4 regions of the Spirillospora sp. NPDC047279 genome follow, and region 2 is predicted to be linked to each of the others. Evidence: riboswitches for the same ligand, from Rfam matches in the RefSeq annotation. Region 2 holds a riboswitch; each other region holds the start of a gene.

Region 1 (7,648 bases), on a different contig from region 2:
TGGATGACGACCGACAACGAGAACATCCGCGAGATCACCATCCCGCGGCCACACCTGGGTGACCGGCAGGAGACGGCCCGGTTGCTGGCGCGTGCGTTCGGGGTGTCGGACGTGGGTGCCGACCAGGCCGCGGCCGAGGCGTGCGACGCGTTCGCCGAGGGCGCCGACGGACTCACCCTCCAGTCGATGATCGAGGTGACCCGGCTCGCCAAGGAGCGCAACGTCTCGCTGAAGGACCTGCCGGACGCGGTGCGCACGTACAAGCTGGGCGTCCTCGACAACCCGTGGAGCCGCGGCCACCTGCGCCGGCGGGTGCTGGACGGGGAGAAGCGCGTCCCCGAACGGGTCATCGGGCAGCCGCAGGCGGTGACCAAGACGCTCGACATACTCAAGCGCGCGGTGCTCGGGCTGTCCGGCGCGCAGGCGACGCGGTCGGGGAGCCGGCCGCGCGGCGTGCTGTTCTTCGCCGGGCCGACCGGCACCGGCAAGACCGAGCTGGCCAAGGCGATCACCGAGCTGGTGTTCGGCGACGAGTCGGCCTACCTGCGCTTCGACATGAGCGAGTTCTCCGCCGAGGGCTCCGGCGACCGGCTGATCGGCTCGCCGCCGGGGTACGTGGGCCACGAGGCGGGCGGTGAGCTGACGAACGCGGTGCGCGAGGACCCGTTCCGGGTGATCCTTTTCGACGAGATCGAGAAGGCGCACCCGCGCATCCTCGACAAGTTCCTGCAGATCCTGGAGGACGGGCGGCTCACCGACGGGCGCGGCAACACCGTGCACTTCTCCGAGTCGATCCTGATCTTCACGTCCAACCTGGGGATGTTCACGGCCGCGCGCGACATCACGGTGCGGCCCGACCCCGCGCACCCGGCGCCGACCAGAGTGCAGAACATCACACCCGGCATGACGTACGACGAGGTCGAGCAGCGCATCAAGAACGCGGTCGCCGAGCACTTCACCGAGGTGCTCAACCGTCCCGAGCTGCTCAACCGCTTCGGCGACAACATCGTGGTGTTCAACTTCATCTCGGCCGAGGCCGCCGGAAAGATCTTCGAGCTGCAGTTCGGCAACATCTGCAGGCGGGTGACCGAGGAGCACCGGCTCATCCTCGCCGTGAAGGGCGACCCGCTGGCCACGCTGCGCGAGTGGTGCACGAGCGAGCTCGACAAGGGCGGGCGGGGCATCGGCATGGCGCTGGAGGCGTTCTTCGTCAACCCGCTGGCCCGGGCGCTCTTCGACCGCGAGCTCGTGCCGGACGAGAAGGTCACCGTGTCCGGCATCCACCGTGAGGGCAGCATCGTCAGCCTGGACCTTCTGTGAGGCCCCCGGATACCGGTCCGCCCCCGCACGGCGAGGGCGGACGTGACCGGCCGGAGCCTCGTGACGGAGGCGGACGGGGCGCTGAGCTGCTGCTCGCCAAGGCGCACTACCCGGTGACCACACTCGGCCCCGGGACGCGGGCCGGGATCTGGACGCAGGGTTGTACCCTTCACTGCTCGGGATGCCTGTCCAGGGACACCTGGGAGGCGGACCCCGCCGCGGCCGTGCCGGTCGAGGCGGTACTGGGCTGGCTGGCCTCGCTGCCCGGCCCGGTGGACGGCGTGACGATCTCGGGGGGAGAGCCGTTCCAGCAGCCCGCCGCCCTGGCGGCGCTGGTGACGGGAATCCGCGCGTGGCGGGACGCCCGAGCACGTGAGACGATTCCGTTGGACATTCTGGTTTTCAGCGGATATGTCTACTCACGGCTCTCGCGTGACCCGCAGGCGCGCGAGATCCTGGACATGTGCGATGCCGTCATCACGGGACCGTACGTCGACCGGCTCAATCCCGGGGGGCGACACCCCGAGAGGGGCTCTCTACTCTGGAGGGGGTCGGCCAACCAGCGGATCGTGCCGCTGTCCCCCCTGGGGCAGGAGCGGTACGCGGCGGTCGCCGACGGCGAAATGGCAGAGGAAGACGCAGGACCCCGAGTGCAGGTGTCCGTGGACGAGGGGCCGGAGGGAAGGCGGGTGTACTACATCGGGATCCCGCGAAGAGGTGACCTGGATCACCTCACATCGACGCTCGACCGCGCCGGGGTGCGCGCTGGGGATGTGTCATGGCGACCTTGAAATGTCCTGTCTGTGACGAGCCATTCCAGCCCGGTGACCTGGTCTGCATGAGCTGCGGGGCCAACCTGGCCCGCGGCGGAGGCGGCCATCGCCAGGGCGGGTACGAGCAGCAGCAACCGCCGCGGATGCCCCCGCCACCCGGCCCCCAGGGTCAGGGTCAGTACGGCCAGCAGCCCTACCAGCAGGCGCCCTACGGCCAGCAGCAGGCGCCCGACCCGTACGGCCAGCAGCAGGCCCCGGACCCCTACGGTCAACAGCAGCAGGCCCCGGACCCCTACGGTCAGCAGCAGGCCCCGGACCCCTACGGCGGTGGCGGCGGCCAGCAGCAGGCGCCCGACCCCTACGGTCAGCAGGCCCCGGACCCGTACGGCCAGCAGGCTCCGCAGCAGCAGTCCCCGCAGCAGCAGTCTCCGCAGATGCCGGACCCGTACCAGATGCCCGACCCCTACGGTCAGGCTCCACCGCAGCAGCAGGCCCCGTCGCCCCAGAACGACCCGTGGGGCGCGCAGCAGCAGCAGCACGACCAGCAGCAGCAGTCCCCGCAGGACCCGTGGGGACAGCAGCCGATGCAGCAGTCGCCGCAGCATGGCCCGCCGGATCCGTACGGCGGTGGTGGCGGTGGCCAGCAGCAGGCGCCCGACCCCTACGGTCAGCAGCAGGCGCCCTACGGCCAGCAGCAGGGCCAGGACCCGTACGGTCAGCAGCAGGCCCCCGACCCTTACGGTCAGCAGCAGCAGGCTCCGGACCCCTACGGTCAGCAGCAGGCGCCCGACCCGTACGGCCAGCAGCAGGGCCCGCAGCACCAGGGCGGGCCTCAGCAGCAGGACGCGGGCTGGGGCGCGCCGCCTCCGCCCCAGGGCGGCGGGTGGGGCCCCGGCGCTCCGCAGCAGTCCGACCAGCGGCCGTCGATGCCGCCGCCTCCCGGGCGTGAGCAGACCCTGCTCCCGCCCGACCAGATGGGGCAGCCCCGGCCGCCGGACGGCACCGCGTTCATGTGCCCCTACTGCGAGGCGGTGCTGAGCAACCCGAGCGCCTCGCAGTGCGAGTCGTGCCTGCGGCCCCTGCCGGGCAAGGGCCCGGGAACGGGCACGCCGAGCCTGCGGGTGCACTTCCCGACCGGTGAGCTCAAGATCTCGATCGGCCAGCACCTGGTGCTGGGCCGTGACGCGGGCCAGTCCCCGGTGGCGGCGTCGTTCACCCAGTACGACAACGTGTCCCGGCGGCACTCGACGGTCTGGCTCGACCAGTCGGGCACCGCCTGGGTGCGGGACGAGGGCTCGACCAACGGCACCTTCGTCAACGGTGAACGTCTCCCGCGCGGGGTCGAGGCGCCGCTCCGCGACGGCGACCAGCTTCGCCTGGCCGCCGACGTGACCGGCACCGTCCAGCTCACCTGACCGGCGCACGAGGCACCGAAGGGCGGTCTCCTCGCATGAGAGGAGACCGCCCTTCGGTGTTCGTCCGGGCAGTGCCCGGCCCGCTCCTGGCATGGAAACGGGGGCCGTCCCTCCGGGTGGGACGGCCCCCGTTCCCCTTAGCGTTCGGTCGGCCGCTAACGCTCGGTCCGCCGCGGTCGGTCGCAACGTTCGGTCCGCCGTAACGCAGGCCTTGCCGGCTCGGCGCCCTAAAGGTATGCGATAACGCCAAATGCTCGGGCCGGTTCGGCCGCCCGCCGGGCGGGAGGTCAGCCGGAGCGCTTGGCGCGGGCGCGGGTGCGCTCGCGCTCCTTGGCGTCCAGGACGACCTTGCGGAGCCGGACGGCCTTCGGCGTCACCTCGACGCACTCGTCCTCGCGGCAGAACTCCAGGGCCTCCTCCAGCGAAAGGATCTTCGCCGGGGTGAGGCGCTCGAGCTCGTCGCCGGTGGACGAGCGCATGTTGGTGAGCTTCTTCTCCTTGGTGATGTTGACGTCCATGTCGTCGGACCGCGAGTTCTCGCCGACGATCATGCCCTCGTACACCTCGGTGGTCGGGCCCACGAAGAAGGTGCCGCGCTCCTGGAGGTTGGTGATCGCGTAAGCGGTCGCCGGGCCGGTGCGGTCGGCGACCAGGGAGCCGGACGGCCGCGTGCGCAGCTCGCCGAACCACGGCTCGTACGACTCGAAGACGTGGTGCGCCATGCCGGTGCCGCGCGTCTCGGTCATGAACTCGGTGCGGAAGCCGATCAGGCCGCGGGCCGGGACCAGGAACTCCATCCGGATCCAGCCGGTGCCGTGGTTGGTCATGTGCTCCATGCGGCCCTTGCGGACCGCCATGAGCTGGGTGACCGCGCCGAGGTGCTCCTCGGGGATGTCGACCGTCAGGCGTTCGACCGGCTCGTGCTTCTTGCCGTCGATCTCCTTGGCGACCACCTGCGGCTTGCCCACGGTCAGCTCGTACCCCTCGCGGCGCATGTTCTCGACCAGGATGGCCAGCGCCAGCTCGCCGCGGCCCTGGACCTCCCAGGTGTCGGGACGCTCGGTCGGCAGCACGCGGATGGAGACGTTGCCGACCAGCTCGCGGGCGAGGCGGTCCTTGACCATGCGGGCGGTGACCTTGGTGCCCTTCTCCCGGCCGGCCATCGGGCTGTTGTTGGTGCCGATGGTCATGGAGATGGCGGGCTCGTCCACCGTGATCAGCGGCAGCGGGCGCGGGTCGTCGGGGTCGGCGATGGTGTCACCGATCATGATCTCCGGGATGCCGGAGATCGCGATGATGTCGCCGGGGCCGGCCTCGTCGGCGGGCTTGCGCTCCAGCGCGTCCGTCATCAACAGCTCGGTGATCTTGACCCGCTCGATGCTGCCGTCGTGGCGGCACCAGGCGACCTGCTGGCCCTTCTTGATCGTGCCCGCGTAGATGCGGCAGAGCGCGATCCGGCCCAGGTAGCTGGACGCGTCGAGGTTGGTGACGTGCGCCTGGAGCGGCGCGTCCGGGTCGAACGAGGGCGCCGGGATCGTGTTCTTGATGACCTCGAACAGCGGCTCGAGGTCCTCGCTGTCGGGCTGCTCGCCGTTGCCGGGCTTGTTGAGCGACGCGCGGCCGGCGCGGCCGGAGGCGAAGACGATCGGGAACTCGATCTGGTCCTCTTCGGCGTCGAGGTCCATGAAGAGCTCGTACGTCTCGTCGACGACCTCGTCGATGCGCGCGTCGGGCCGGTCGGTCTTGTTGACCACCAGGATCACCGGCAGCCTGGCCTCCAGGGCCTTGCGCAGCACGAAGCGGGTCTGGGGGAGGGGGCCCTCGCTGGCGTCCACCAGGAGGACGACGCCGTCCACCATCGACAGCCCGCGCTCGACCTCGCCGCCGAAGTCGGCGTGGCCGGGGGTGTCGATGATGTTGATCGTCATCCCGTTGTGCCGGACCGCCGTGTTCTTGGCGAGGATGGTGATGCCCTTCTCACGCTCCAGATCATTGGAGTCCATGACGCGGTCATCGACGTCCTGGTTCTCGCGGAAGGCGCCGGACTGCCAGAGCATGGCGTCGACCAGCGTGGTCTTGCCGTGGTCGACGTGGGCGACGATCGCGACGTTCCGCAGGTCATCGCGCGTGGAGAAGGGCATGCGAACTCGCTTGGGTGATGGTTGGGAATCGCCGCAGACGTGCGGCCCAGCCAATTCTACTTGGCGCGCAAACCCGCCCCGGCCTTCCGCGGCCGACACCAGCCACGATTACTCCTTCATGGGCCCTTTGTGTACAGCTCTGGCCGCCGCCCCTCCAGTGCGGTGACCAGCCTCACGACCACCCGTCCGCGCCGGCCCGGCACCCGTCCAACCGCGGAACCGGGGTCAGGTACGTGCCCGCGCCGCCGTCCTGCGATGTGGCGAAGGTCTCGAACCCTTCCGAACGTGCGGGCGGCGTCCAGATCGTCTGAAACCCTTGCGACCAGGGCGTTCTCGCCATCCGGCGGCATCCAGTCGCATGTCCCTTTTGGTCGCCGCATTTGCCGTAATTTGCCATCCCTTTGTACGCTCCTGCGGATCCGGCCGCTCGACGTCCGACAGGGACGGTGGCCGGACCGCCGAATCCCCGCCGAGGGGAACCGGGGAACCAACACCCCCTGGGGCGAATCCGCGTTCGCGCGGTAGGGCGACTCCTGGCCCGAGCCCGTCAGCTAACCCGGTAGGCGGACGAGGAGAGGAGAACACCGGCTTGTCACCGGACCCCCAGCGTCGCCGTTTCGTCATGTCCATCGCGGCCACCGCCGCGGTCGTCGCGACAGGCGCCGTCATCGCCCCCGCGCAGGCCGCCCCCGCCGCCCTGGTCGCCGCCCCCTTCGCGGCTCCCAGCCCCTCCGGCAAGCCCACCGAGAGCGAGCTGCGCAAGCGCCTGAACGCCCTCAACACCGAGGCCGAGAAGCTCACCGAGCAGTTCAACAAGTCCCGCGTCGAACTCGGCAAGGCCCAGCGCGCCCTCCGCGAGGCCACCCGGACGGCCGCAGCCCTCGAGGCCCAGGCCGCTCCCGCCCGCGAGCAGCTCGGCCGCCTGGCCGCGAACAACTACATGACCGGCGGCCCGGACATGATGTTCACCACCAACGGCACCACCGAGGGCCTCTCCGACTCCGCCTACCTGGCCCAGAACCAGGCGTCGGTCGTCAACGCCCTCCAGGCCCGCATCGACCAGGCCAACCAGGCCCGCCGCGACGCCGAGACCAAGAACACCGCCGCCACCCAGGCCGCCGACCGGGCCCAGAAGGCCAAGGCCGCCGCCAAGGCCAAGGTGGACGAGGTCACCAAGCAGCTCGACAAGCTGACGACCACCCGCACCAAGGACCCCACGTCCGGCTACACCGCCGTCATCAAGGGCTCCGACCTGCCCGCCAGGATGACCCGCAAGGCCCTCGGCAAGCTCGGCAGCCCCTACGTCTGGGCCGCCGCGGGCCCCAACAGCTTCGACTGCTCGGGCCTCGTCGTCTGGGCCTACGCCCAGGTCGGCAAGTCCGGCCTCCCGCACTACACCGGCGACCTCTTCCAGCTGGGCAGCAAGGTCGACAAGGGCTCCCTCCGCGCCGGCGACCTGGTCTACTTCGGCGGCAGCCTCCACCACATGGGCATCTACGTGGGCGGCGGCCGCTACGTCCACGCCCCCCAGACCGGCGACGTCGTCAAGATCTCCAAGCTCTCCGAACGCTCCGACTACGCCGGCGCCAACCGAATCTCCTAGCCCACCCGCCCCACACCCACTTGAGCCGTCCGCCCTGGCCCGCCCCGGAGCCACCCCCGACGGTCTCGCCCCCACCCCGCACTGCGCCCGACCCTGCGCTGGCTTGCGCTGCACCTGGCCCTGTGCCGCTCCGCGCTGCGCCTGGCCCCGCACTGCGTTGCTCCGTGCTGAGCCCGACCCCGCGCCGCCCTGTGCTGCGCCCGGACATCGCGCCGGGCCCGTGCTGCGCCTGCCCCTGCGCTGCTCCGTGCTGCCCCTGCCCCTGCGCTGCTCTGTGCTGCGCCTGTCCCTGCGCCGCTCCGCGCTGCGCCCCGCCCTGCGCCGCTCTGCGCTGTGTACGGCCTGCGCTAGGTCGACTTTGCGCCGCGTTCGATGATGCGGGGCGCCCACTGGGCG
Region 2 (7,648 bases):
GGCCGGTGTTCGCGATTAGGCGGGCACCGGCCTGTTCATAATGGTCGACGTCCGTCTCATCACGTTACGGACACACTGAAGTTCACACAGTGACGACCGGGGGGTTGACGGTGCAGGTCGGCGTCGTCTCAGGACAGGCGGGGCGCGGACGACGTGCCACCGCCGCGGTGATCGGACTGGCGATGGCGGCCGGCGTGACCGGCTGCTCGGACAGCGGCCTCACCGATGGCAAGGAGGCCGTCAAGCTCGCGCTGTCGCCGGGCGACGGCACGGGCCAGCTCCGGCCCGACAGCACGATCGGGGTGCAGGCGCAGAACGGGACGATCGAGAACGTCACCGTCAGCACCAAGGGCGAGGACGTCGAGGGCAGCCTCAGCGCCGACAAGAAGACCTGGCGTTCGAGGTGGACGCTCGACCCGTCCACCAAGTACAAGGTCACCGTCACGGCGCTCGGCCTGGACGGCAAGACCCAGACCGTGACCAGCAAGTTCGCCACCGCCAAGGTGAAGCGGTCGCTGGAGACCACGGTCGACGCGCCGTCGCCGAAGGAGACCGTCGGGGTCGGGATGCCGATCATCCTGAGCTTCGACAAGGAGGTCTCCGACCGGGCCGCCGTCGAGCGGGCCCTCGAGGTGCGTTCGTCCAAGCCGGTGGAGGGCACCTGGCACTGGTTCAACGACCAGCGGGTGGTGTTCCGGACCAAGAAGTACTGGCCGCGCCACACCAACGTGAGCCTGCGCGCCCACCTCAGCGGGGTGCGCTTCGCCAACGGGGTGTACGGCACCGACAACCAGCGGATCGACTTCCGCGTCGGTGACGAGCACATCATCAAGGCCAGCGAGAACTCGCACCAGATGCAGGTCCGCGTCAACGGCAAGAAGAGGCGCGACATCCCGGTCAGCATGGGCATGGGCGGCGCCTACAAGTACATCACCACCAACGGCGACCACCTGACCATGGAGAAGGCCAGCCCGGTCATCATGGACTCCTCCACGGTCGGCTGCGGCCCGGGCTGCGCCGGCTACTACCGCCAGACGGTCTACTCGGCCGTGCGCATCTCCGACAGCGGCGAGTACGTGCACAGCGCCCCGTGGTCGGTCGGCTCGCAGGGCAACAGCAACGTCAGCCACGGCTGCGTCAACGTGAGCCCGAGCAACGCCCGGTGGTTCTACGACCTGGTCTACCGCGGCGACCCGGTGAGGATCACCGGTACCGCGCGGGAGCTGGAGCCGGAGAACGGCTGGGGCTTCTGGCAGCTCGACTACGACGACTGGGTGAAGGGCAGCGCGCTGAAGCAGTCGCTGATGGTCGGCCCGCAGGGCAGCAGCCCCGTGCAGGCGGCCGCGGCGGCTCCCACCGCTCCGAAGGCGCCCGCCAAGACCGGCGGCCCGGTGCCCGACGGCGGCCCGTCGACCTCGCCCAGCCCCGGCGGCAACCGCCCGCAGGCAGGCTGATCACCGCGAACGCCGGAAGGGCGGTCACCGCACGGCGCGGTGGCCGCCCTTCCGCGTTCCGGAGTCAGCGGCGGGTGAGGGGGCGCGGCTCGGGAACGCCGTGCATGCGCGCCCAGTCGCGGGCCATCGCGATGCGGTCGGGCCCCGACGGATGGGTGAGCCACAGGACGTACTCCAGGACGTCCGGGCCGAGGTCGGAGATGTTGCGAACCGACAGCTCGTGCTGCATCGTCACGAACGTCTCCGGGTCCCGGGTCAGGTCCAGGGCGTGCGCGTCGGCGCGGGCCTCGATCCTGCGGCTGACCAGGTTCTGCACGGGGGCGCTCAGCTGGGTGGACACCGTGATGAGCGCCAGCAGCAGCGCCACCGACCGCGGGTCGGCCAGGCCTTCTCCCGCCGCCGCGCGGCGGCGCAGGGCCGGGGAGGTCAGCGCGAGCTGGAGCAGGCACACCGCCCCGGCGACGCCCAGCGCGCCCACCAGCGTCCCGTACAGAACGTCCCTGCTCTTGGCGTGCCCCAGCTCGTGCGCCACGATCGACTCGATGCGCTTGGGCGGGGTCGACTTGAGCAGCGTGTCGTACACGACGATGCGCCGGGTGGAGCCGAAGCCCGAGACGTAGGCGTTGAGCGCGGTCGTGCGCCGCGAGGCGTCGGCGACGAGCACGTCCTCGACCGGCACCCCGTCGCGTTCGGCCATCGCCAGCAGGTCGGTGCGCAGCTGCCCCGCCGGCAGCGAGCGGAACGTGTTGAAGACCGGCTCGACGACGATGGGGTAGATGAACGAGACGCCGATGACCAGGGCGAACGCACCCGCGGCGGCGCCCGTCCACCAGTAGCGCGGGAAACGCCGCAGCAGCGCGAAGAGTAGGACCAGCACGAGCGACCAGATCACCCAGGTGACGCCGAGCGACTTGGCCTGGTCGACCAGCCACGACCCCCAGGTCTGGGTCGACAGCCCGTACCGGCGCAGGATCGACTCGCCCCAGATGTCGAACGGCAGCCCCGCGACCCGTACCACCGTGGTCAGCAGCAGGGCCGCCGCGATCACCCGCAGCGGGCGGCGAGGCACCCGCGCGGTGGCCCAGCCGATCAGCCGCGAGCCCAGCGGCGTCAGGCCCAGGATCAGGACGACCGCCAGCCCGGTCACCAGGCCCGCGTAGGCGGGAGGCGTGAGCGCGTCGTCGAACGCCCGGGACCGCGCGATCTCCGCGGCCGTGAAGTCCAGCGCCGGATCGGGCGCCACCGAGCCACCAGGGACCTTCCCCGGCAGCGGCTCCCACGGCGTGGTCAACCCCAAGATCACCCCGACCGCCCCGAACAACACCCCGGCGCTGACAGCAGCAGCCACCCGAGCCCGCCGCATCCCCGCCACCCCACCCAACACCCCGCCGCCCCCACCCGACGCCTCACCCCTCCCACCGGACGTCTCACCGGCCTCGCCCGACCTGTCGCCGGTCTCAACATGACGATCAGCGACCTCAGCGGCATGGTCCACCGCCTCGGCCGGGTGTTCCCCTGCCGCAACCGGTGGTTCTTCAGGTTCGGTGGCGTGGTCTGCGGCCTGGGTTGGTGTCTCGGCGGGCTCGGTGGGGCGGTCCACGGCCTCGGTCGGTCGTTCTTCAGGCTCGGCGACGCGATCAGTCGGCGTGGCCGGTGACTCGGCGCGCTCGGCCGGTGGTTCTTCAGGCTTGGCGGCGTGGTTGACCGCCTTGGTCGGGTGTTCCCCTGCCGCAACCGGTGGTTCTTCAGGTTCGGTGGCGTGGTCTGCGGCTTGGGCTGGTGTCTCGGCGGGCTCGGTGGGGCGGTCCATGGCCTTGGTCGGTTGGTCTTCAGGTTCGGCGACGCGGTCTGTCGGCGTGGCCGGTGACTCGGTGCGCTCGGCCGGTGGTTCTTCAGGCTTGGCGGCGTGGTCTGCGGCGTGGTCTGCGGGCTGGGCTGCGGGCTCAGCCGGTGACTTCTCCGGCTGAGGCTGGGCGGGGTGGGTCAACGCAGCTCCTCGTGCAGGTAGTCGCGCCACATGGCGGTGAACCGGGGCGGGGTGACGCCCAGCACCTCGCGCAGGGCGGCCTCCTCGCCGCCGCGCGCGGCGGCCCGGTAGAGCCGTACGAGCGCCGGTTCACCGTACCGGTCGGCGATCATGCGGCAGGCGAGCCACGCCTCCTGGTAGGCCTGGGAGAGCCGCGGGGCGGTGCCGGAGAAGGCGTCCGCGGCGGGCAGGCGGGCGGGCGTCCGGCCGCCGGTGACCTCGCGGCGCAGCTCGCGGGCGGCCGACCGTACGCTCACCTTGGCCTTGCGGTAGCCGACGTAGTCGGCGAAGCCCTCGATGAGCCAGACGGGCGTCCGGCCGTCCTGGGCTCCGCCGGTGGCGACATGGGTCACCTCGTGGGTGAGCACGACGCTCTTGCCGAGGTCGTTCAGCCGCCCGAACGTGCCGGGCGAGACGATCACGCGGTCCTCGCCACGGCCGCCGCCGGCCGCGGGGGCCACCGCGGCCAGGGCGGCGATCTCCTTGAGCTCCCGGTCGTCGCCGGCCAGCGCCGACGCCTGGGCCGGGTCGGAGGGGACGAGCACGACCGCGCGCCGGGCCCAGCCGGTGCCGACCACGCCGGTGACGACCGGCACGGCCGCGTCCAGCCGCCGCGCGATCTCGTCGAGACCGCGGGCGTCGCCGATGACCAGGCCGCCGCGCCCGCGCCGGACGGTCAGCGGCCCGCCGTCCCACATCTCCACGTCGTCGCGCAGGCCGCGGGCGGCGGCGTCGCCGACGATCACCCAGGTGCCGGACCGTCGCGCGAACGTGAGGTAGCGGGTGCGCGCGACCTCGCCGCGGTCGAACCCGTGCAGCCGGTACCGCAGGCTCACCCGGACCGCGGGGGCGCCGGACGCGGTCGCGGGCTCGATCGCCTCGAAGCGTTCGCGCCACGAGCCGAGCGGCAGCCTGGCCAGGTTGTCGTAGACCGCCGCCTGGGCCTCCTGGTACGCGGCGGGCGCCGAGGCGACCGTGGCGAGGAACCGGACCCGATCATGCTCCCGCACGGCCGCCGCGCGGTTGGCCAGGACGGCCTCGACCGCGCCGGCGTCCGGCGGCTCCGACGGCGTGGCGGCCGCGGCGGTCGCCGGAGGCGGGTCGTCACCGCCCGCGCCGGCCAGGGCGGCACCGGCGGCGGCGACGCAGGCGGCGGTGCCGAGGCCGATCAACGCGACGGCCCGGCGGCGTGACACGCCACCGGGCTCATCGGGTCTCTCGTCCGGCCTCTCGACGGGCCGCTCCTGTTCCATGCGGCGATCCTATTGACCGGGCCGGGATGCCCGCGCCCAGGTCACGCCGGGGTCACTTCGCGTAGTCGGGGTAGCCGTAGCCGACGATCTGGCCGGCCGGCCGTTCGCGGATCTTGACGGCGTTCGAGGTGTTGCCCTCGACGGTCTGCACGGTGCCGTCGCCGTTGTCCTTGACCACCATGCCGACGTGCACGATGTCGTCGATGTCCTTGGAACCGCCCCAGTCGAAGAAGACGATGGCCCCGGGCCTGGGCTCGGTGCCCCAGCGGTCCTGCTCCTCGAACCACTTGGCGTGCTCGACCGTCCAGGCGTCGCTGCCCATGCCGTGGCCGAACCCGAGCTCCTCGCCGATCCAGGACACGAACATGTCGCACCACTGGGCGTCGCTGTAGCCCTCCAGGTCGCCGCCGTCGCGTTCGAGCGTCTCCTTGGCGCGGTCGGTGCCCATGTACCACTCGTTGAACTTGGTCTCGCCGTTCTCGTCCTCGGAGATGCCCACCTGGGACTTGGCGAGCTTGATCGCGTCGTCGGCGGTCGGCTTCTTCGGCTCGGTCTTCACCGGCGCCTTGGACGCTCCGGCGGCGGACGGCGCGGTGCTCGCCCGGCCCGCGTCGCCGGAGAGCTTCTCGGGTACGTCGTGGGACTTCTTCTTGGGGGCGCCCGGCTGGACGGCCGCGGCGGCGGCCGGGGCTTTGGCGGCGGCCGACCCGGCGGGCGCGGCGCCGACCGCGGCCTGCGCGGTGACGGTCGCCGTCCCGATGACGGCGGCGCCCGCGACGAGGCCGCCGGTGGTACGCAGGGTGATCTTGAGTGGGCTGGGCTTGCGGTGCTTGCCTGGCACGAGGGGATCTCCTTGGCTTCCATGCCGCCTACCGGGTTAGCTGACGGGTTCGGGCGTGGAAGCTGCCCTACGGCCTGCGCGCAGGCCGATTCACCCCAAGGGACTGCTCAGCCGGGCCCCTGGTCGGGGCGGAGGCATGGTGGGTCCCCGGCTCCGCGCGTGCGCGGACTCGGCGGTGGCCGTCCGAAACGGCCGTTCAAGATTTCTGAGGGGATCGGGCGCGGCCGTTCACGGGGGGAGGGAACGGCCGCGCCCGGTGAGGGAGGGATGTGGCTCGGTAGAAGACGTGGCTCAGTAGGGACGGACCGCGCCGGAGAAGGTCTTCTTGCGGTAGCTGTCGAGCTTGACGACCTTCACGTGGCTGCGGCTGTTGGGGGCGTGGATCATCCAGATCTTGTTGCCCTTGCGCTTGGACACGATGCCCACGTGGCCCTTGCCGTTGAAGAAGACCAGATCGCCGGGGGCGAGCTTCTTCCAGGACACCTTGTTCTTGACCGCGCGGTACTGGGCGGTGGTGACGCGGGGCAGCTTGACCCCGGCCTTGCGGTACGACCACTGCACGAGACCGGAGCAGTCGAAGGCGTGAGGACCGGCCGCGCCGTAGCGGTACGGCTTGCCCTTCTTCTTGAACGCGTACTTCAGGGCCTTCTGGGCGAGCTTCTGGCGCTCGGCCCAGGTCTTGTGCTTGGCCTGCTTGACGACCTTGGCCACCGGAACGGCCTTGGTGGCCGCCTCGGCGGAGGGGGCGGGTCCCGTCGCGAGAAGGGGGGTGGCCACCGCGGTGGCGACCACGAGACCGCCGAAGCGGACGCGACGGGACATGACAGCGTTGCTGGACAGGGGAGTCTCCTTCTTCCAGACGCCTACCGGGTTAGCTGACGGGTTCGGGCGTGGAAGTTGCCCTACGGTGCGCCCGGTTCGAGGGGATCGAAGGAGGGCGCGCCGATTCACCCCGTTCGGGGCCCGTCGAAGAGGGACGGGCCGCGAGAGTGGGTCCCCGGCTCCGCGCGATGGCGGACTCGGCGCTGCCGCGGCGATCCTGGGGCGCGATGGGGCCCGTGCGCGGGACCCTGTGTCCCGCGTGCGAAAGCGCGGCGCTGATGTTGTGTGATGGGGCGGCCCCAAGACAGGGGAACCGCCGTCGGCCCGGACTCGATGGAAAGCCGTCGTGACGCGCTCGTTCGGCGCCATGCACGCCTGAGCGTGCGCACGGTACGGCTGAGCCGGCCGGTCGGGTGCGGCGCGTGGAGGGCGTCGCACCGGCCTCGGCACCTGGACGGTGTCGAGCGGGGGGACGCGACGCCTGGTGAGCGCCGCGGGTCGCCACAAAGTATCAAAGGGTCAACCGAAAGCAAATCGGTCGCAAAGTAAAGAACGGACCAGGTCAGACCTGGTCCGTTCTCTGGTGCGCCCGGGCTAGGGGCGCGAAGTGTCGAGCGTCACGGCCGTCCGGCGCCGTAGTAGTTCGACAGGTAGTAGCCGGAGGTGATGCTGACGACCTGGACGCTCTTGCCGGTGCTCGGCGAGTGGATCATCTGGCCGTTGCCCACGTACAGGCCGACGTGGCCCAGGCTGCGGAAGAAGACCAGGTCGCCGGGCTGCAGGTCGCTCTTGGCGACGCGCTTGGTGGCGGCCCACTGCGAGTTGGTCGTCCGGGTGATGCTGACCCCGGCGGCCTCCCAGGCCCGCATGGTCAGGCCGGAGCAGTCGTAGCGGGGGCCGGTGCCGCCGTACTGGTACGGCGTGCCGAGCTTGCTGTAGGCGAAGTCGAGCGCCGTGCGGGCCGAGCCGCTGGCGGGGCCGTTGTAGGTGCCGCCGATGGCGCCGCCGCCGGACTTCTGGGTCTTGATGCCGAACTTGGCGAGCGCCCGCTTTTGGGCCGCGATCGACTTCTCGACCTTGGCCTTCTGGTCCTTGAGCTCCTTGGCCTTGCCCGCGGCGTCGTCGTAGGCGCGCTGGGCCTGGGCCTTCTCCCGCTGCACCCGCTGTGCGGCGGTCAGGAACTGGGTCACCTCGGAGTTGCGGTTGCGGGACAGGTGCGTGAAGACCGCCGACTGGTCGAGAACGGCCTGCG
Region 3 (7,648 bases), on a different contig from region 2:
GAAGACCTGGGCGACCAGGCCCATGTCCTTGAACACGACGATGCGGGAGCCGTCGCTCACCGCGATGCCGGCCGATTCCTGCCCGCGGTGCTGAAGCGCGTAGAGGCCGTAGTAGGCGAGCTTGCTCACCTCGGCCCTGCTCGCTTCGCCCGGCGGCACCCAGACGCCGAAGACCCCGCAGGCGTCCTGCGGGGGGCGGTCGGAGGGGTCGATGTCGTGGCTCAGACGTCCGTCACGGAGAGGCACATCCGTCAGTGTAGATGCCCTCCTCACCTGGTCCGATCAGCGGATCTCCTGAACCGCCCTTTACCCGCCCCCACCGCCCCGCCCGCGCGGCGTGCTCCCGGCGGAATCCCGGCCCGGCTTTGGGCGACCTTTACTTCGCCGGACGGCGGGCGGAAGGGTCGGCGCGGGAGTGTGAGGGAGGACACCGGGGAGGGATTCCATGACGATGCCGGGCTACCAGACCTACTCGCCGCCGGCTCCCCCCGAGCGCAAGGGGCTGGCGGTGACCTCCCTGGTGCTCGGGCTCGCCGGCCTGCCCGCCCTGCTGCTGTGCGGCCTCGGGCTGGTGCTGGCCGTCGCGGGGCTCGTGCTGGGCGTCATCGCGGCGGTGCGCGGGGCCGGGCGGTCGCTGGCGGTCGCCGGCATCGTGGCGTCGGCCGTGACCCTCGTGATCGGCGGGATCGGGATCTTCTTCCTGCTGAGCAAGGCCGCCGAGTGCGCGGACACCGCGCGGTACCCGGACGAGACCGCGCGGCGGTTGTGCGTCGAGCGGGAGTTCCCGTTCGCGCAGAACGCCGAGACCCCCTGACGCCCGCCGCCCCCGTCCGACGTCCCGGTCACTCGGCGAGGGCCCGGACGGCCTCCTGGTCGAGGGCCGAGGCGTAGACGCGGACGTCCTCCATCAGCCCGGTGAGACCGGGCTTGCCCGGCTCGCTGCCGAGGTGCAGGGGGCCGGCCGGGGTCACCACGGCGTGCTCCAGCGGGACGGCCACATCGAGCTTGCCGTTGATGTAGAGGAACATGCCCTCGGTGTCGACGACGAAGGCGACGTGCGCCCATTCGCCGAGGGTGAGGACCGCCCTGCTGTCCGCGTACTCCGGGCCCTTGACCGTGAAGAGCTGCACGCGCACCCGCAGCGCGTCCGGGTAGAGCCACAGCCCGAGCGAACGTGCGTCCTCGTCGGTGACCGGCTTGTAGAGCAGGCCCCGCCACTCGCCGGTCGGGTCTCCGGTGACGTTGACGAAGAAGGCCAGGCTGAAGCCGAAGACCTGGCTCAGGACGAGCTGGGGGGCGGCCGGGACGACGGCCTGGCCGGCTCCGCCCAGGGACAGCGCCTCTCCGTCGCGGCCCGGAACGATCTCGGCGCCCTCGTCGAGGGTGGCCGTCAGTCCCCCGCCCGTGGCGTCGGCGACCCGGTGGCCGTCGACGTTCTCGACGTCGAACGTCCAGTGCGCGATGAGCATGGCGGCACCTCCATGCCGTGCCCCGAGCCCGGTGTGATCCCTCAACGCTTTCAGTACCGCGAGGGAGAGACAAGGCCCGAAATCAGCCGAGCGGCAGCGGCAGGTAGGCCGAGAGGTCCGCGCGCGATCCGCTGGCCCGAACACGATGATCTTGCATGGCGTCGTCCCAGGTGAGACGTCCGGTCGCGAGGGAAATCCAGGTGATCGCGTCCATCTCCACCACATTGGGCGGTGTTCCCCGGGTATGGTGCGGGCCGTCGACACACTGCACGGCGGCGTGTGGCGGGACCCGGACCTCCACCGACCGGCCCGGCGCGATCTCGGCGAGCCGGTCGAGCAGGAACCGCACGGCGCCCTTCACGACGGGTCTGGCGACCTGGTCGGGCCCGGCGGCCGCCAGGACGGTGTCGAACGCGGCCCGGCGAAGGGTGCCGGGCTCGTCGTCACCGTCGTGGGGTTCGAGGCCGAGTGCGGCGCGCTGCTCGTCCAGCACGGCTCGGGTGAGACGGGTACGCGACATCGGGACCGAGGCTATCGCGTGACTTTCGGTGGTCGCCCGACCACCTGACCCGCCACGATCGTGCTCCACCCGGTAAAAAGGGACCGGCGCCGGACGGGGGCGAACGACGCAGAAGGAATCGGGGGGCCGGCCGGGTCCACGGCCCGGCGGGACGACACGGAGGTTCGAATAGATGGCCGAGGCTCTGCCCCTGCAGCCCGGTGATCCGCAGCAGCTCGGCGACTACGAGATCACCGGCCGGCTCGGCGTGGGAGAACAGGGCGCCGTCTTTCTCGGCCGCAGCCCGGCCGGCGGCACCGTCGCGGTGAAGCTGCTGCACCTGCGGCTGAGCGGCGAACCCGCCGCCCGTTCACGGTTCGCCGGCGCGTTCGCGGCGGCGCGGCGGGTCAGCGGCTTCTGCACGGCCGCGATCATCGACGCGGACGTGGAGAGCGACCGCCCGTACGTGGTGAGCGAGTTCGTCGCCGGGCCGTCCCTGCTCCAGCTGGTCGCCGAGGAGGGCCCGCGCGGCAGCGCGGTGGCCGAACGGCTCGCGGCCGGCACCGCGATCGCCCTGGCGGCGGCGCACCGCGCCGGTGCCGTGCACCACGACTTCAAGCCCGGCAACGTGCTGCTGGGCCGGGACGGGCCCCGGGTCACCGACCTCGGCGTCGCCCGCGCCCTGGAGGCGGTGACCGCGACCCCGACCGGCCGCGTCGCCGACGACCCGTCCTACAAGGCGCCCGAGCAGCTCCGCGGCTCGGGCATCGGGCCCGCCACAGACGTCTTCGCGTGGGGCGCCACCCTGCTGTTCGCGGTGAACGGCACGGCCCCCTTCGGGGACGGCTCGCAGTCGGAGGTGATGCAGCGCATCGTCTACGACGAGCCCGACCTGTCCGCGCTGCCCGAGTCGCTCCGCGAGGTGGTCGCCGACGCTCTGGCCAAGGAGCCGTCCGGCAGGCCCGCCGCGCGCGACGTCCTCGACCGGCTGCTCGGCGCCGGCGGCTCCCTGGCCGAACGGCTGCCGGAGAGCCTGATCGCCGAGGGCCGCGCCCTGGCCGACGGGTCGGCCCCCGTGGCCGGCATCGCGCCGGCCGGTGCGCCTCCCGTGCCCGCCATCGCGGTCCGGCCGCCCATCTCCGTTCCGCCGTCCGTGCGCAACGAGCTGAGCGAGCTGGAGCCGACCAGGCCCGAACGCAGCCCGGCGATGCCGCCGCAGGCGGCGTCCGCGCCGATGCCCGCGCCGGTGCGCGCCGAGCCGACCCGCGTGGAGTCGACCGACCAGGCCACCGAGGCGATGCCCGCGATCGACCCGGACCTTCCCGCGCCCGGCGACCCCCTGGCCCGGCCCCTGCACCTCATCCCGGGCATGGACACCGGCGCGCAGCAGATCCGCGACGAGCAGCGGTACCGGCCGGAGGAGGAGGCGCCGCAGCACCACACCGCCGTGCTGGCGGCCCCCACGCCCTCCCGCAAGCCGCGGATGCCGCAGTTCCGCCGTCCCGGCAACCACGTCCTCGGCGTCGCGGCCTCGCTGACCATCGGCGTCCTCGTCGGCATCGCGATCATCGCGCTGGTGTTGTGGCCCCAGCTGAAGGGCGGCTCCGACGACGACCCGCCGCAGACCGGCCCGGCCAACGAGGACCGTCCCGTCTCGACGATCCCGGAGACGTTCGCCGGCACCTGGAAGGGCACCGCGGTCAACGCCAGGAGCGCGGCCTCGTTCCCCATCGAGGTCACCTTCAAGGCGGGCGACAAGACCGCGCAGGCCCGCTTCAACCGCAACTGCGTCGGCACCCTCGCGCTGACCAGCGGCACCACCCAGCGTCTCGAGATGTCCCTCCAGGTCGCCAAGCCGTGCACGAGCGGCAACGTGCGGGTGGTCCGCCAGCAGGACGGCACCCTGCAATACGCGTGGATGCACCAGCCCGGCGCCACCCCCGGCTACCAGGGAAAACTCAGCAAGAGCTGAGCGGCCGACTCGCACCGTTTGCCCGTTCTCGCTGCAGATTTCGGGAGGAATCCAATAAGGTACCGCTCTGTCGGTTCACCTGATCATGGTCGCCGCGCCCGAGACCCCCGGCGTGGCCGCGACTGAAGGAGTCCTCCCCGTGCGGGCTGTCCCCCGAAGGCTGCTGATCACCGGCACCGCCGCGGCGTGTGTCGCCGGTGCGGCCGCGTTCCCCGTCCTGGCCGGCGGCTCCGACCCCGCACTGGTCCAGGTGACGGCCGCCGAAGGCACGCCGATCCCGGGCAAGTACATCGTCACCCTCAAGGACGGCGCCTCCACCGCGTCCGCCGTGCGGAACGCGAGGGCCGCCGCGGCGGAGCGGTTCGACGGCGTCCTCAACGGCTTCGCCGCCAGGCTCGACGCCGGCCAGCTCGACCGGCTGCGCCGCGACCGCAACGTCGCCGCGATCGAGCACGACCAGCTCGTCTCGATCAGCGGAACGCAGCGCCTCGGGCTGCCCTGGGGTCTCGACCGCGTCGACGAGCGCGCGCTGCCGCTGAGCAGGTCGTACACCTACCGGGCGACCGGCCGCGGCGTGAACGCCTACGTCGTCGACACGGGCCTGGACGTGAAGCACCCGCAGTTCCAGGGGCGCGCGTCGATCGCATGGAAGGCGCCCGGCTTCTCCAGCGGCGCCGACTGCAACGGCCACGGCACCCATGTCGCCGGCACCATCGGCTCCCAGCGCTACGGCGTCGCCAAGCAGGTCAGGATCCGTGCGCTCCGCGTGCTGGGCTGCGACGGCACCGGCCCGATGTCGAACGTCGTCGCCGCGGTCAACTGGCTGCGCAAGAACGCGGCCAAGCCCGCCGTGGCCAACATCTCGATCGGCGGCCCCAAGTCGGCCGCCCTCAACACGGCTGTGGCCAATCTCTCCAAGTCCGGCGTCGTCGTCGCGGTGGCGGCCGGCAACGACGGCAAGAACGCCTGCAACACCTCGCCCGCCGGCGCCGCCGGCGCGGTGACCGTCGGCGCGAGCGACTCGCGCGACCGCAGGGCCGGCTTCTCCAACTGGGGCACGTGCGTCGACATCCACGCCCCGGGCGTCGGAGTGACCTCCACCTGGCCCGGAAAGGGCCGTGAGGTCCTCGACGGCACCTCGATGGCGAGCCCCCATGTGGCGGGCGTCGCGGCGCTCTACCTGACCACGCACCGCAGGGCGGGCTTCGCGGAGGTCGAGAAGTGGCTCAAGGCCAACGCCACGTCCGGCCGGCTGAAGGGTCTGCCCAGTGGCACGCCCAACAAGCTGCTCTACAAGGCCAAGCTGTGAAACCAGTCACATAGGATGGCCCGGTTTCCAGGCGGCGCCCCTGGTTCCGGGACTCGCTGGCGGCACACCCGCCCCAGGGGTTTAATCTTGGCGAAGTAACGAACGTTTCCTTGCAGTTCATTGGCATTCGGTCGGTGACTCGCCACGGCCCACCGGGCAGTCTGGCCGAACCTGCCGAGTCCCGCGCCATGCCGCGCGGGAACCGGGGACCCACATGCCGGAGCGTCACCGCGCTTCCGGCCGGGGTGAATTCGGGACCGCAACCAGCGGATCCGATAGGGCTGACTCCCGGCCCGAACCCGTCAGCTAACCCGGTAGGCGAATGAGGAGAGGAGAAGCGTGGAGACCCCCACCTCCACTCGCTGGCGTCGTGCCCGGCGCGCCGTCGTCGCCGTCGCCGGCCTCGTGCCGTTGGTGGCGAGCGCGACCGTCACCGGCCCGGCCGCCCAGGCCGACCCGGGTGACGCCGGGCGGGTCAGCAAGCTGAACGCCCAGATCGAGAGGCTCGACAAGGCGTACGGCGGCGACCTCGCGAGGTTGCGCGACTCGCAGCACGACGTCAAGCAGGCCCTGCAGCGCGCTCAGGACCTCAAGGAGGACCTGGCCCAGGCCCGCGGGCTGGTGGCCCAGATCGCGGCCTCGCAGTACATGACGGGCGGCACCGACCCCTCCGTGGCCGTGCTGGCGAACGACGACCCCTCCACGTACCTCAACAACGCGTCGCTGGTCAGCCATGTGGCCCAGAACCAGGCCGGCAAGGTCCAGCAGATCCAGCAGCTGGTCGCCCAGCAGGAGAAGGCCCGCGCCGAGGCGCAGAACAAGATCAAGCAGCTCGAGAAGCAGATCAAGGACCTGGTCAAGCAGAAGGCCCGGGTCAAGGTGCTGCTCAAGAAGTACAAGCCGGAGTCCCCGAGCGTCGGCATGGCCGGGGTCACGCCCCGCATGAAGAAGGTCCACGACGTCCTGGACACCGAGTTCGGCCCGTTCCCGACCATCGGGTGCGTACGTTCCGGCGGCGACCCGCAGGACCACGCCACCGGCCAGGCCTGCGACTTCATGGTCACCACCGGCGGCCAGATGGCGACGGGCAGCGCGCAGCAGCAGGGCGACCGCGCCGCCGCCTACGCGATCGCCAACGCCGACAGGCTGGGCGTCAAGTACGTGATCTGGCGGCAGCGCATCTACGACATGCGCAGCCCCGGCTGGTCGTCCATGAGCAACCGCGGCGGCGTGACCGCCAACCACTACGACCACGTCCACGTCTCGGTCTTCTAGGACCCGCCCGGCTGTCGTTGGGCCTGGCGGGCTCCACGACGGCCGTTGACGCGCGAACGCCCGGTCACCCTCGCGGGGTGGCCGGGCGTTCGCGGTCGTGGCTCAGTCGGCGTAGCTGGGCAGGGTCCGCTCGTGGGCCTCGCCCAGCTCGGCGAGCGGGATCGAGAAGAGCTCCTCCTCGCGGCTGGAGACCGTGAGGGCGTCGCCGCCGGTGACGCCGATCTGGGCGACCGGGACGCCGGCCTGCTCGCACAGGGCGGCCAGGCGGGCCTCGCCGCCGGGCCGGATCGCGACCACGGCGCGGGCGACGGACTCGCTGAACAGGGACACGAACGCGTCGCCGGGCAGCGTGATCTGGGCGCCCAGGCCGCCGCGCAGGCACGACTCGACGAGGGTCTGGGACAGCCCGCCGTCGGAGACGTCGTGCGAGGCGGTCAGCAGGCCCTCGCGGGCGGCGGTGACCAGGACGGAGGCCAGCGCGGCCTCGGCGGCCAGGTCGACCAGCGGCGGGAGGCCGCCCAGGTGGCCGTAGACCACGTGCGCCCATTCCGAGCCGCCGAACTCCTCGCGGGTCTCGCCGAGCAGGGCGATGGTCGCGCCCTCGGAGGTGAACGACATGTTGGCCCGGCGCCGGACGTCGTCGTGCACGCCCAGCACGCCGATGACCGGCGTCGGGTTGATCGGCGTGGTGCCGGTCTGGTTGTAGAACGAGACGTTGCCGCCGGTGACCGGGATGCCGAGGTACTGGCAGGCGTCGGCCAGGCCCTCGACCGCGCGGGCGAACTGCCACATGACCCCCGGGTCCTCCGGGGAGCCGAAGTTGAGGCAGTTGGTCACCGCCAGCGGGCGGGCGCCGGTGGAGGCCACGTTGCGGTAGGCCTCCGACAGCGCCAGCTGGGCGCCGGCGTACGGGTCGAGGCGGGTGTAGCGGCCGTTGCCGTCGAGGGACAGCGCGATGCCCAGGCCGCTCTCCTCGTCGATGCGGACCACTCCGGCGTCCTCGGGCATGGCCAGGACGGTGTTGCCGAGCACGTAGCGGTCGTACTGCGAGGTGACCCACGTCTTGCTGGCCAGGTTGGGCGAGCCGGTGAGCCACAGGACCGTGTTGCGCAGGTCGTCGGCGT
Region 4 (7,648 bases), on a different contig from region 2:
CGACCACTCGCCCCGCACGTTCGAGAACGAAGACCATCTGCCCCGGGTGCCGCTGCCCTCGCTGGACGACAGCGGCGCGCGGTTCATCGAGTGGTGCGCACCGCTGCTCACGCCGGAGGAACTGGCGGAGACCGAGGCCGCGCTCGCCGCGTTCCTCCGCCCGGACGGGCCCGGCCGGGCGCTGCACGCCGCGCTCGAGGAGTACGACCGCAGCCCCGGCGTGCACAGCTGGCTCGACACGTTCTGGCCCTACCGCTACCTCGGCCGGCGCGACCGCATCGCGCTGAACGCCAACTTCTTCTTCCTGTTCCACGACACCGGGCAGGCCCAGGTCGAACGGGCCGCCGGGCTGATCATGGCCGCGCTCGGCTTCAAGGCGCGCCTCGACGACGAGCGCGTCCCGCCGATCGTCCAGCGCGGCCAGGCGCTCACGATGGAGCAGAACAAGTACCTCTTCTCCACCACGCGCCGGCCCGGGGCCGTGCAGGACACCGTCCGCGCCCCCTACTCCGACGAGGCGCCCGGCCCGTCCCCGGCGCGCCACATCGTCGTGTTCTATCGCGGCAACATGGTCCGGATGGACGTGCTCGGCCCGGACCGGCGCCCCCACACCCTCGACGAGCTGGCGGCCGGGCTGCGCACGGTGATGAAGGACGACGCCCGCGCGGAGCACCCGGCCGGCCACCTCACCACCAAGGCGCGGGCCGAGTGGGCGGCGAGCCGGGAGGCGCTGCTGGCCGCCGACCCGCACAACGCCGCCCGGCTGGACGAGGTCGAGACCGCGCTCTTCTGCGTGTGCCTGGAGGACTTCGCGCCCCGTGACACCCTCCAGGCCTGCGACCAGCTACTGCACGGCGACAGCGGCAACCGGTGGTTCGACAAGGCGGTGTCGCTGATCGTCTTCGCCGACGGCACGGCCGGGATCAACGTCGAGCACTGCGGCCTGGACGGCACCACGATCCTCGGCTTCGTCGACGACATGCTCGGCACGCCCGCCGAGGAGCACGAGCGGGAGGCGCGGGCGTTCTCCCAGGGCACGCCCGCCACGGCGCCGATCGAGTTCGTCCTCGACCGCGCGCTGCGCGCCGACGTGCGGGCGGCGGGCGAGGCGTTCGCCGAGTACGCCGCCGCCAACGCCACCACGACGGTGGGCTTCGACGACTTCGGGTCGAGCCGCGCCAAGGAGCTGCGCGTCTCGCCGGACGCGTTCGTGCAGATGGCCTACCAGCTCGCCCACAAACGCACCAAGGGATTCGTCGGCGCCACGTACGAATCCATCGCCACCCGCCACTTCCGGCGCGGGCGCACCGAGGCGATGCGCGTCGTGACGCCCGAGTCCGTCCGGTTCACCGAGGTGATGGACGACCCGGACGCCGGCACCGAGACCCGCCGCGCCGCCTTCCGCGCCGCCGCGGCCAAGCACGTCGAGCGCGCGAAGGCGGCGCAGGCGGGCCAGGTGCCCGAGCAGCACCTCTGGGAGCTCCAGCTGATCCAGAAGCGCCGCGGTGCGGAGCTGGGCGTCACCGAGCATCTGACGCTCTTCGACTCACCCGGCTGGACCACGATGCGGGACGACTACCTGAGCACCAGCTCCGCACCGTCCACCCACATCCGCTACTTCGGTTTCGGGTCGACCAGCGCGCAGTGCATCGGAGTCGGCTACGTGCTGCTGCCCGACCGCTTCAACCTCTACCTGAGCACCCCGGCGCCGGTCGCCGACGCGATGCACACGTTCGCCGACCGGCTCAGGGAGGCGGTGGCGGAGCTTCAGGAACTCCTGACCTGACCCAGCTTCCGGAGCTCGTCGGGCGAGATCCGGGAGACGTTGTGGTCGTGGTCGGTCGCCTCGTACTGGTGGATCGTCCAGTCCTTCCACGGACGCGGCGCCTTCACCTCGCCGGGCTCCCTGCCGTAGTGCGCGACCCACAGCGGGTAGTCACCGAGGCCCGCGCCGTTCTCCTGGGCGAACGACCAGGAGGTGTACAGGAACGGCTTGACGCCCGTCTGCCGGGTCACGTGCTCCAGCCACCGCTTGGCCCACGCGTTGACGTCGCCGGACGACCTGCCGTCGGTCACCTCCAGGTCCAGCGCGAGGATGTCGCCGGGCTGGAGGCCCTGGGCGCGCACGGCCGTCAGGAAGTATTCGGCCTCCTTCACCGGGTCGTTCTTCGGGTGCCCGAAGTGGTACGCGCCCCGGGCGACGCCGTTGTCGCGCATCTCCTTCCACTGGCCGGCGAACGTGCCGTCCTTGAAGTGCACCCCTTCGGTGGCCTTGGCGATGCCGAAGTCGAGGCCGTCGTCGCCCCAGTCGACGCCGCGGTCGTGGTTGGAGACGTCGATGCCGTGCGGCAGGTCCGAACCGGGTGCCGCCGCGGCGGCCGGCCCGGCCAGCGCGGCGACGATCGCGGCACCGGCCAGCGCCGGCGTGATCAGGCGGGAGAGGCGCATCAGGAGATCCCTTCCGTGCGGATGGACGCCGCGCGGGCGGCGGCGTCGCGGCGCTTCACGCGCGTGAGCAGGGCGATGACGGGGAGCAGCACCGAGGTGAACGCCCCGGAGAGCTCCACCTGAGCCCCGTCGAGGGGCGGCGGCTTCGCCGTCCCGGTGAGCGCGGTGGTGGACGTGGTGGCCGCGGCCTGCTGCTGAGCGGGCTGCTCCGGCTTCGGCACGACCTTCTCCGGGTAGCCGTAGCCGACGACCTGGTCCTGGTCGCGGACCTTGCGCTTGGCGTGGACGCCGTCGACGTTGCCCTCGATCGTGTGGATCTTCCCGCCCTCGACCTCGGTCACGATCCCGATGTGGTCGATGCCGCCGATCGAGCCGCCGCCCGACCAGTCGTAGAAGACGAAGGCGCCGGGCTGGGGCTTGTCGCCCCAGGCGCCCTGATTCTTGAACCAGGCGGCGTGCGAGGGGGTGTAGGCGAACGTGCCGGTCTTGGCCTGGACTCCCGCCTGGGTCGCGCCCCAGGCGAGGAACATGTCGCACCAGGCGGCGTTCGAGAAGGAGTAGGAATCGTCGACGTTCTTCTCGTACCAGTCGCCGAACTTCGAGTACCCGTTGCCTGATTCGGTATATCCGAGCTCGGCTTCGAGCACCTTGATCATCTGTTGGATGCCAGGATCCATGAGGGGAATGCACCTCTCCTTGTGCCGCCTACCGGGTTAGCTGACGGGTTCGGGCCAAGGAGGCAGGTCCTACCGCTGCGAACAGCGGATTCACCCCAGAAACGTGGTTCCCCGGCTCTCGTTGCGAGACTCGGCGGTCGGCCGGCGATCGGCCGATGAAGCGCACATTAATCAGGTTAAAGAGCAGTTATCAAACGGGTAAAGCAAATAAATTATGCGTAAGCGAACGGCCGATGAGGCCATTCCTTCGATGGCGTCGGCGCCTGGCCTTATTCGGCGCACCGCCAGCATCAACCGATCGGTTGACCCGGGGATGCGGCGATCACGCGATCCGGGCGCGGACGCGGGCGGCGAGCGTGGGGCGTAAGGAGGTGACCACCATGCAGCACACGGACCTCGGCAGCGGTCTCGGTGAGGTCGCCCGTCGCCGCAGGAAGGCGCTGGGGCTCACCCAGGGCCGCCTCGCGGAGCTGACCGGCCTGAGCCAGCCCGCGATCTCGCGTTTCGAGGCGGCGGGACCGCTGCCGCCGATCCCGGCCCTGGAGCGCATCGGCGAGGTCCTCGGCCTGCGCCTGATCCTCACGTTCGAGCCCCGCACGCCGAATGATCGAGGAGAACGCGAGAGGCGTCCACATTAGGGTCGGTTCACGGTCGTTTTCCGATCGACGACGTCGTCCCCGGCGACCCACTGGCCGCAGCCCGGCGGGTCACCGTGCTGACCCTGACCTCCCCGGCGGCGCTGGCGGCCACCGGCCCGGCCGGATACGTCTCGGACGCCTACGTCTACACCGGCTCGGACGGCACGGTGGCGCCGCCGTGCGTCACGACGGTCCACCAACGACTACCCGTACAAGAGCGACTCGTGGAACCAGGCCGACCCGTGGTTGTTCTACAAGCGCGGATGCGTGTCGTGGGCGGCCTGGCGGGTGCGCCGGCGGCTCGGCGTGGACTTCACCAACTCCTACCGCGGCGTGCACTGGGGCAACGCCAACAACTGGGACAACGCGGCGCGGTCCGCCGGGGTGCGGGTCGACGCGACGCCCAAGGTGGGCGCGGTCGCGCAGTGGAACGCCGGCACGTACGGTCACGTGGCGTACGTGGCGCGGGTCAACAGTGACGGCACCGTGCCGCTGGAGGAGTACGACAAGGGCGGCACGCACGTGTACGGCACCCGCACCGTCACCAAGGGCAGCGTCGAGAACTACATCCACTTCTGACCGGGAACGGCGAGGCCGCCCTCCCGTGATGCGGGAAGGGCGGCCTCGTCCCTTTGCGTGCGGGCTCTGCCGGGGTCTTCAGGCCCCCGCGGCGAACGTCTCGGGGTCGGGGCCGAACCGCGTGCCGTTGTCGAGCTCGCCGATCGCCCGCATGTCGGCGGCGTCCAGCTCGAAGCCGAACACGTCGATGTTCTCCTCGATGCGGGACGGGGTCACCGACTTGGGGATCACGATGTTGCCGAGCTGGAGGTGCCAGCGCAGCACGACCTGGGCGGCGGTCCTGCCGTGCTTGCCGGCGATCGGCTTCAGCGCCGGGTCGTCGAGCAGGCCCTTGCCCTGGCCGAGCGGGCTCCAGTCCTCGGTGGCGATGCCGTGCTCGTCGTGGAACGCGCGCAGGCCGTTCTGCGCCAGGTAGGGGTGCAGCTCGATCTGGTTGACCGCGGGCACGACGCCGGTCTCGCCGATCAGGCGGGTCAGCGTCTCGACGGTGAAGTTGGAGACGCCGATCGCCCTGGCCCGGCCGTCGGCGTAGATCTTCTCCATGGCCTGCCAGGTCTCCACGTACTTGCCCACGCCCGGCATCGGCCAGTGCATGAGGTAGAGGTCGACGTGGTCGAGGCCGAGCCGGTCGAGCCCGGCGTCGAACGCGCGGAGCGTGGCGTCGTGGCCCTGGTCGCTGTTCCAGAGCTTGGTGGTGACGAAGAGCTCCTCGCGCGGCAGCCCGGCCGCGGCGATCGCGCGGCCGACGCCCGCCTCGTTGTCGTAGATCCGCGCGGTGTCGATGCTCCGGTATCCGGCCTGGAGCGCGGTGGTCACCGCGGTCTGCGCCTCGTCGTCGGGTACCTGCCAGACGCCGAAGCCGAGCTGCGGCATGACGACGCCGTTGTTCAGGGTGACGTTCTGCATGATCGTTTCTCCTCGGAGACGGACGTGCTCAGAGACGGACGAGCATCTTGCCGGTGTTGGCGCCGCGCAGCAGGCCGAGGAAGGCCTCCACGGCGTTGTCGATGCCCTCGACGACGGTCGCCTCGTTGCGCAGCCTGCCGTCGCTCAGCAGGGCGGCGGCGAACCGCGCGTACTCGGGCGCGAGGTCGAGATGGTCGCCGACCAGGAAGCCGCGCAGGGTCAGCCGCTTGCCGACCGCGAGGAACAGGTTGTCGGGCCCGGGCACCGGCTCGGTGGCGTTGTACTGGGAGATGGCGCCGCACATCGCGACCCGGCCGTGGACGCGCAGCGAGTCGAGGGCGGCCCGCAGGTGGTCGCCGCCGACGTTGTCGAAGTAGACGTCGATCCCGCCGGGCGCCGCCGCGGCGAGCTGACCGGCCAGGTCGCCGGCCTTGTAGTCGATCGCGGCGTCGTAGCCGAACTCCTCGACGATCCGCCGGGCCTTCTCGGGGCCTCCCGCGGAGCCGACGACCCTCGCGGCGCCCAGGCTCCTGGCCACCTGGGCGGCCACGCTGCCGACGGCCCCCGCGGCGCCGGACACGAAGACGGTCTCGCCCTCGGTGACCGGGGCGACCCGCTTGAGCCCGGCGTACGCGGTCAGGCCGGTCAGCCCGAGCACGCCCAGGTAGGCCTCGGCCGGGGCCAGGTCGGTGTCGATGACCTCGGCGGCGGACGCGTCGAGGACGGCGTGCTCGCGCCAGCCCAGGAAGTGCCGCACCGCGGTGCCCTTGGGGAGCTCGTCGGCGTTCGACTCGATCACGGTGCCGACCGCGCCGCCGGTCATGACCTCGCCGAGCCCGAACGGCGCGACGTAGGACTTCACGTCGTTCATGCGTCCCCGCATGTACGGGTCGACCGAGATCCAGTCGTTGCGGACCAGGACCTGGCCGGGCCCCGGGTCCGGCACGGTGGCGTCGAGGATCGCGAAGTCCTCGGGCTTCGGCTCCCCCACCGGGCGGGCCACGAGGTGGACCTCCCTGCTGGCGACGGACATGACTGAACCTCCAAGAAGTAGGTGAACGTGCGCCGGGCGGGTCAGCGGGCCGCGAGCAGCCCGCTGATCAGCGCGTCGGCGGCGGGCTGGAGGAGAACGGCGCCGTCGGGGCGCGCCTCCAGCCCCATCACGAGAGCTATGCAGATGTCGGCCGCCTGGTCAGGGGTGACCGTGGAGACCACGCCGGCCTCGGCGAAGACCCCGGCCAGCAGGGCCTTCAGCTCGGTCACGAACCCGGCACAGACGTCGGCGAACAGCCGGGCCTTGGCGTCGAGCAGCTCCGCGCCGTGCGGCGACGCCCCCATGAGCTGCCCGACGAGGTCGAGCTTGGCGCCGAGCACGCCGCGCACCCGGTCGGCGGGCGGCCCCCCGGCGGACGCCGCCGCCCTGGCCCGGACGAGCGCGTCGTCGTGCAGGCGCTCGGTGAGCCGGCGGAAGGCGTCGTCCTTGTTGCGGACGTACTGGTAGACCGCCGACCTGGACATACCCGCCTGGCGTGCGATGTCGTCCATCGTCGTGCGCCGCACCCCGTGCAGCGTGAGGCAGATGTAGGTGGCATCGAGCACCTGGCTCAGCCGATCGGCGGGCTTGAGTCCCATATGACCGAGTGTACGTTCTGACGTTCTATGCGCAAAACGTCAGGTTGATACCTGCCTGGACAACATCGCCGGAACCGAACTAGCATTCTTACTTATTCAATAATATGACTAGGAGGCCTGGATGCACGCGTTCCGTGCGGCCGTTGAGAACCGTGATCTAGAGGGCCTTCCGCTGCTGCTGGCCGAGGACGTCGAGTTCCTGAGCCCGGTGGCGTTCAAGCCCTACGTGGGCAGGGACCTGGTGGCCGCGATCCTGCGCGGGGTCCTGCGGGTCTTCGAGGGCATCCACTACGTGAACGAGATCAACGACCCCGGCGGCCGTGACCTCGCCCTCATCTTCAAGGCCACGGTCGACGGCCGCGAGGTGCACGGTTGCGACTTCCTGCACCTGGACGAGAACGGGTTGATCGACCGTTTCTGCGTCATGGTGCGCCCGCTCAGCGCCGCCAACGCGCTGGCCGAGGCCATGGGCGCCCAGTTCGACGACATCAAGCGGGAGGCGGGGGTGGCCTGACCCCCGTACCCGTCCCAGGAGCGCCGGTGGCCCGGCTCCGTCGGGAAGGCCACCCCCGACGGAGCCGGGCCCCCGGTCAGCCCGGGGCCTCGCTCAGCTGGGGTTCGCCTTGCAGGGCGCGCCCTCGCAGACGTCGATGACCTGGCCGGTGCGCAGGAAGACCGCCTTCTGCAGCCGCGCGCTCGCCATGTTGCGCGGGTCGGAGTGCGGATCCTCACCCTCGGTCGGCGGCGTGTTGGTGGTCGGCGGCGACG

What was found. Region 2 has a riboswitch for cyclic di-AMP ahead of ABZ810_RS29390 (CHAP domain-containing protein). Riboswitches for the same ligand answer to the same signal wherever they lie in the genome.
Region 1: linked by a shared signal. The riboswitch ahead of ABZ810_RS22565 (C40 family peptidase) and the one ahead of ABZ810_RS29390 (CHAP domain-containing protein) in region 2 are both predicted to bind cyclic di-AMP.
Region 3: linked by a shared signal. The riboswitch ahead of ABZ810_RS01225 (hypothetical protein) and the one ahead of ABZ810_RS29390 (CHAP domain-containing protein) in region 2 are both predicted to bind cyclic di-AMP.
Region 4: linked by a shared signal. The riboswitch ahead of ABZ810_RS15075 (CHAP domain-containing protein) and the one ahead of ABZ810_RS29390 (CHAP domain-containing protein) in region 2 are both predicted to bind cyclic di-AMP.

Annotation. Positions count from the first base shown of each region.
Region 1 is NZ_JBEYUA010000008.1:295,773-303,420, forward strand. Features, by position in the region: gene ABZ810_RS22545 (AAA family ATPase) at 1-1,320, shown strand, start outside; gene ABZ810_RS22550 (4Fe-4S single cluster domain-containing protein) at 1,434-2,111, shown strand; gene ABZ810_RS22555 (FHA domain-containing protein) at 2,159-3,508, shown strand; gene typA (translational GTPase TypA) at 3,796-5,649, opposite strand; cyclic di-AMP (ydaO/yuaA leader) riboswitch at 6,096-6,231, shown strand; gene ABZ810_RS22565 (C40 family peptidase) at 6,272-7,252, shown strand.
Region 2 is NZ_JBEYUA010000012.1:172,100-179,747, forward strand. Features, by position in the region: gene ABZ810_RS29375 (Ig-like domain-containing protein) at 111-1,454, shown strand; gene ABZ810_RS29380 (M48 family metallopeptidase) at 1,519-2,802, opposite strand; gene ABZ810_RS29385 (hypothetical protein) at 3,438-4,733, opposite strand; gene ABZ810_RS29390 (CHAP domain-containing protein) at 4,786-5,574, opposite strand; cyclic di-AMP (ydaO/yuaA leader) riboswitch at 5,585-5,759, opposite strand; gene ABZ810_RS29395 (C40 family peptidase) at 5,866-6,396, opposite strand; cyclic di-AMP (ydaO/yuaA leader) riboswitch at 6,420-6,609, opposite strand; gene ABZ810_RS29400 (NlpC/P60 family protein) at 7,014-7,648, opposite strand, start outside.
Region 3 is NZ_JBEYUA010000001.1:242,669-250,316, reverse strand. Features, by position in the region: gene purF (amidophosphoribosyltransferase) at 1-246, opposite strand, end outside; gene ABZ810_RS01250 (hypothetical protein) at 446-814, shown strand; gene ABZ810_RS01245 (LamG domain-containing protein) at 843-1,469, opposite strand; gene ABZ810_RS01240 (sterol carrier family protein) at 1,552-1,989, opposite strand; gene ABZ810_RS01235 (protein kinase) at 2,162-3,940, shown strand; gene ABZ810_RS01230 (S8 family peptidase) at 4,080-5,249, shown strand; cyclic di-AMP (ydaO/yuaA leader) riboswitch at 5,412-5,586, shown strand; gene ABZ810_RS01225 (hypothetical protein) at 5,589-6,524, shown strand; gene purL (phosphoribosylformylglycinamidine synthase subunit PurL) at 6,627-7,648, opposite strand, start outside.
Region 4 is NZ_JBEYUA010000005.1:312,719-320,366, forward strand. Features, by position in the region: gene ABZ810_RS15065 (choline/carnitine O-acyltransferase) at 1-1,786, shown strand, start outside; gene ABZ810_RS15070 (glycoside hydrolase family 25 protein) at 1,768-2,448, opposite strand; gene ABZ810_RS15075 (CHAP domain-containing protein) at 2,448-3,125, opposite strand; cyclic di-AMP (ydaO/yuaA leader) riboswitch at 3,136-3,271, opposite strand; gene ABZ810_RS15080 (helix-turn-helix transcriptional regulator) at 3,506-3,763, shown strand; gene ABZ810_RS15085 (CHAP domain-containing protein) at 4,010-4,342, shown strand; gene ABZ810_RS15090 (aldo/keto reductase) at 4,421-5,248, opposite strand; gene ABZ810_RS15095 (NADP-dependent oxidoreductase) at 5,277-6,281, opposite strand; gene ABZ810_RS15100 (helix-turn-helix domain-containing protein) at 6,323-6,880, opposite strand; gene ABZ810_RS15105 (nuclear transport factor 2 family protein) at 7,002-7,394, shown strand; gene ABZ810_RS15110 (hypothetical protein) at 7,488-7,648, opposite strand, start outside.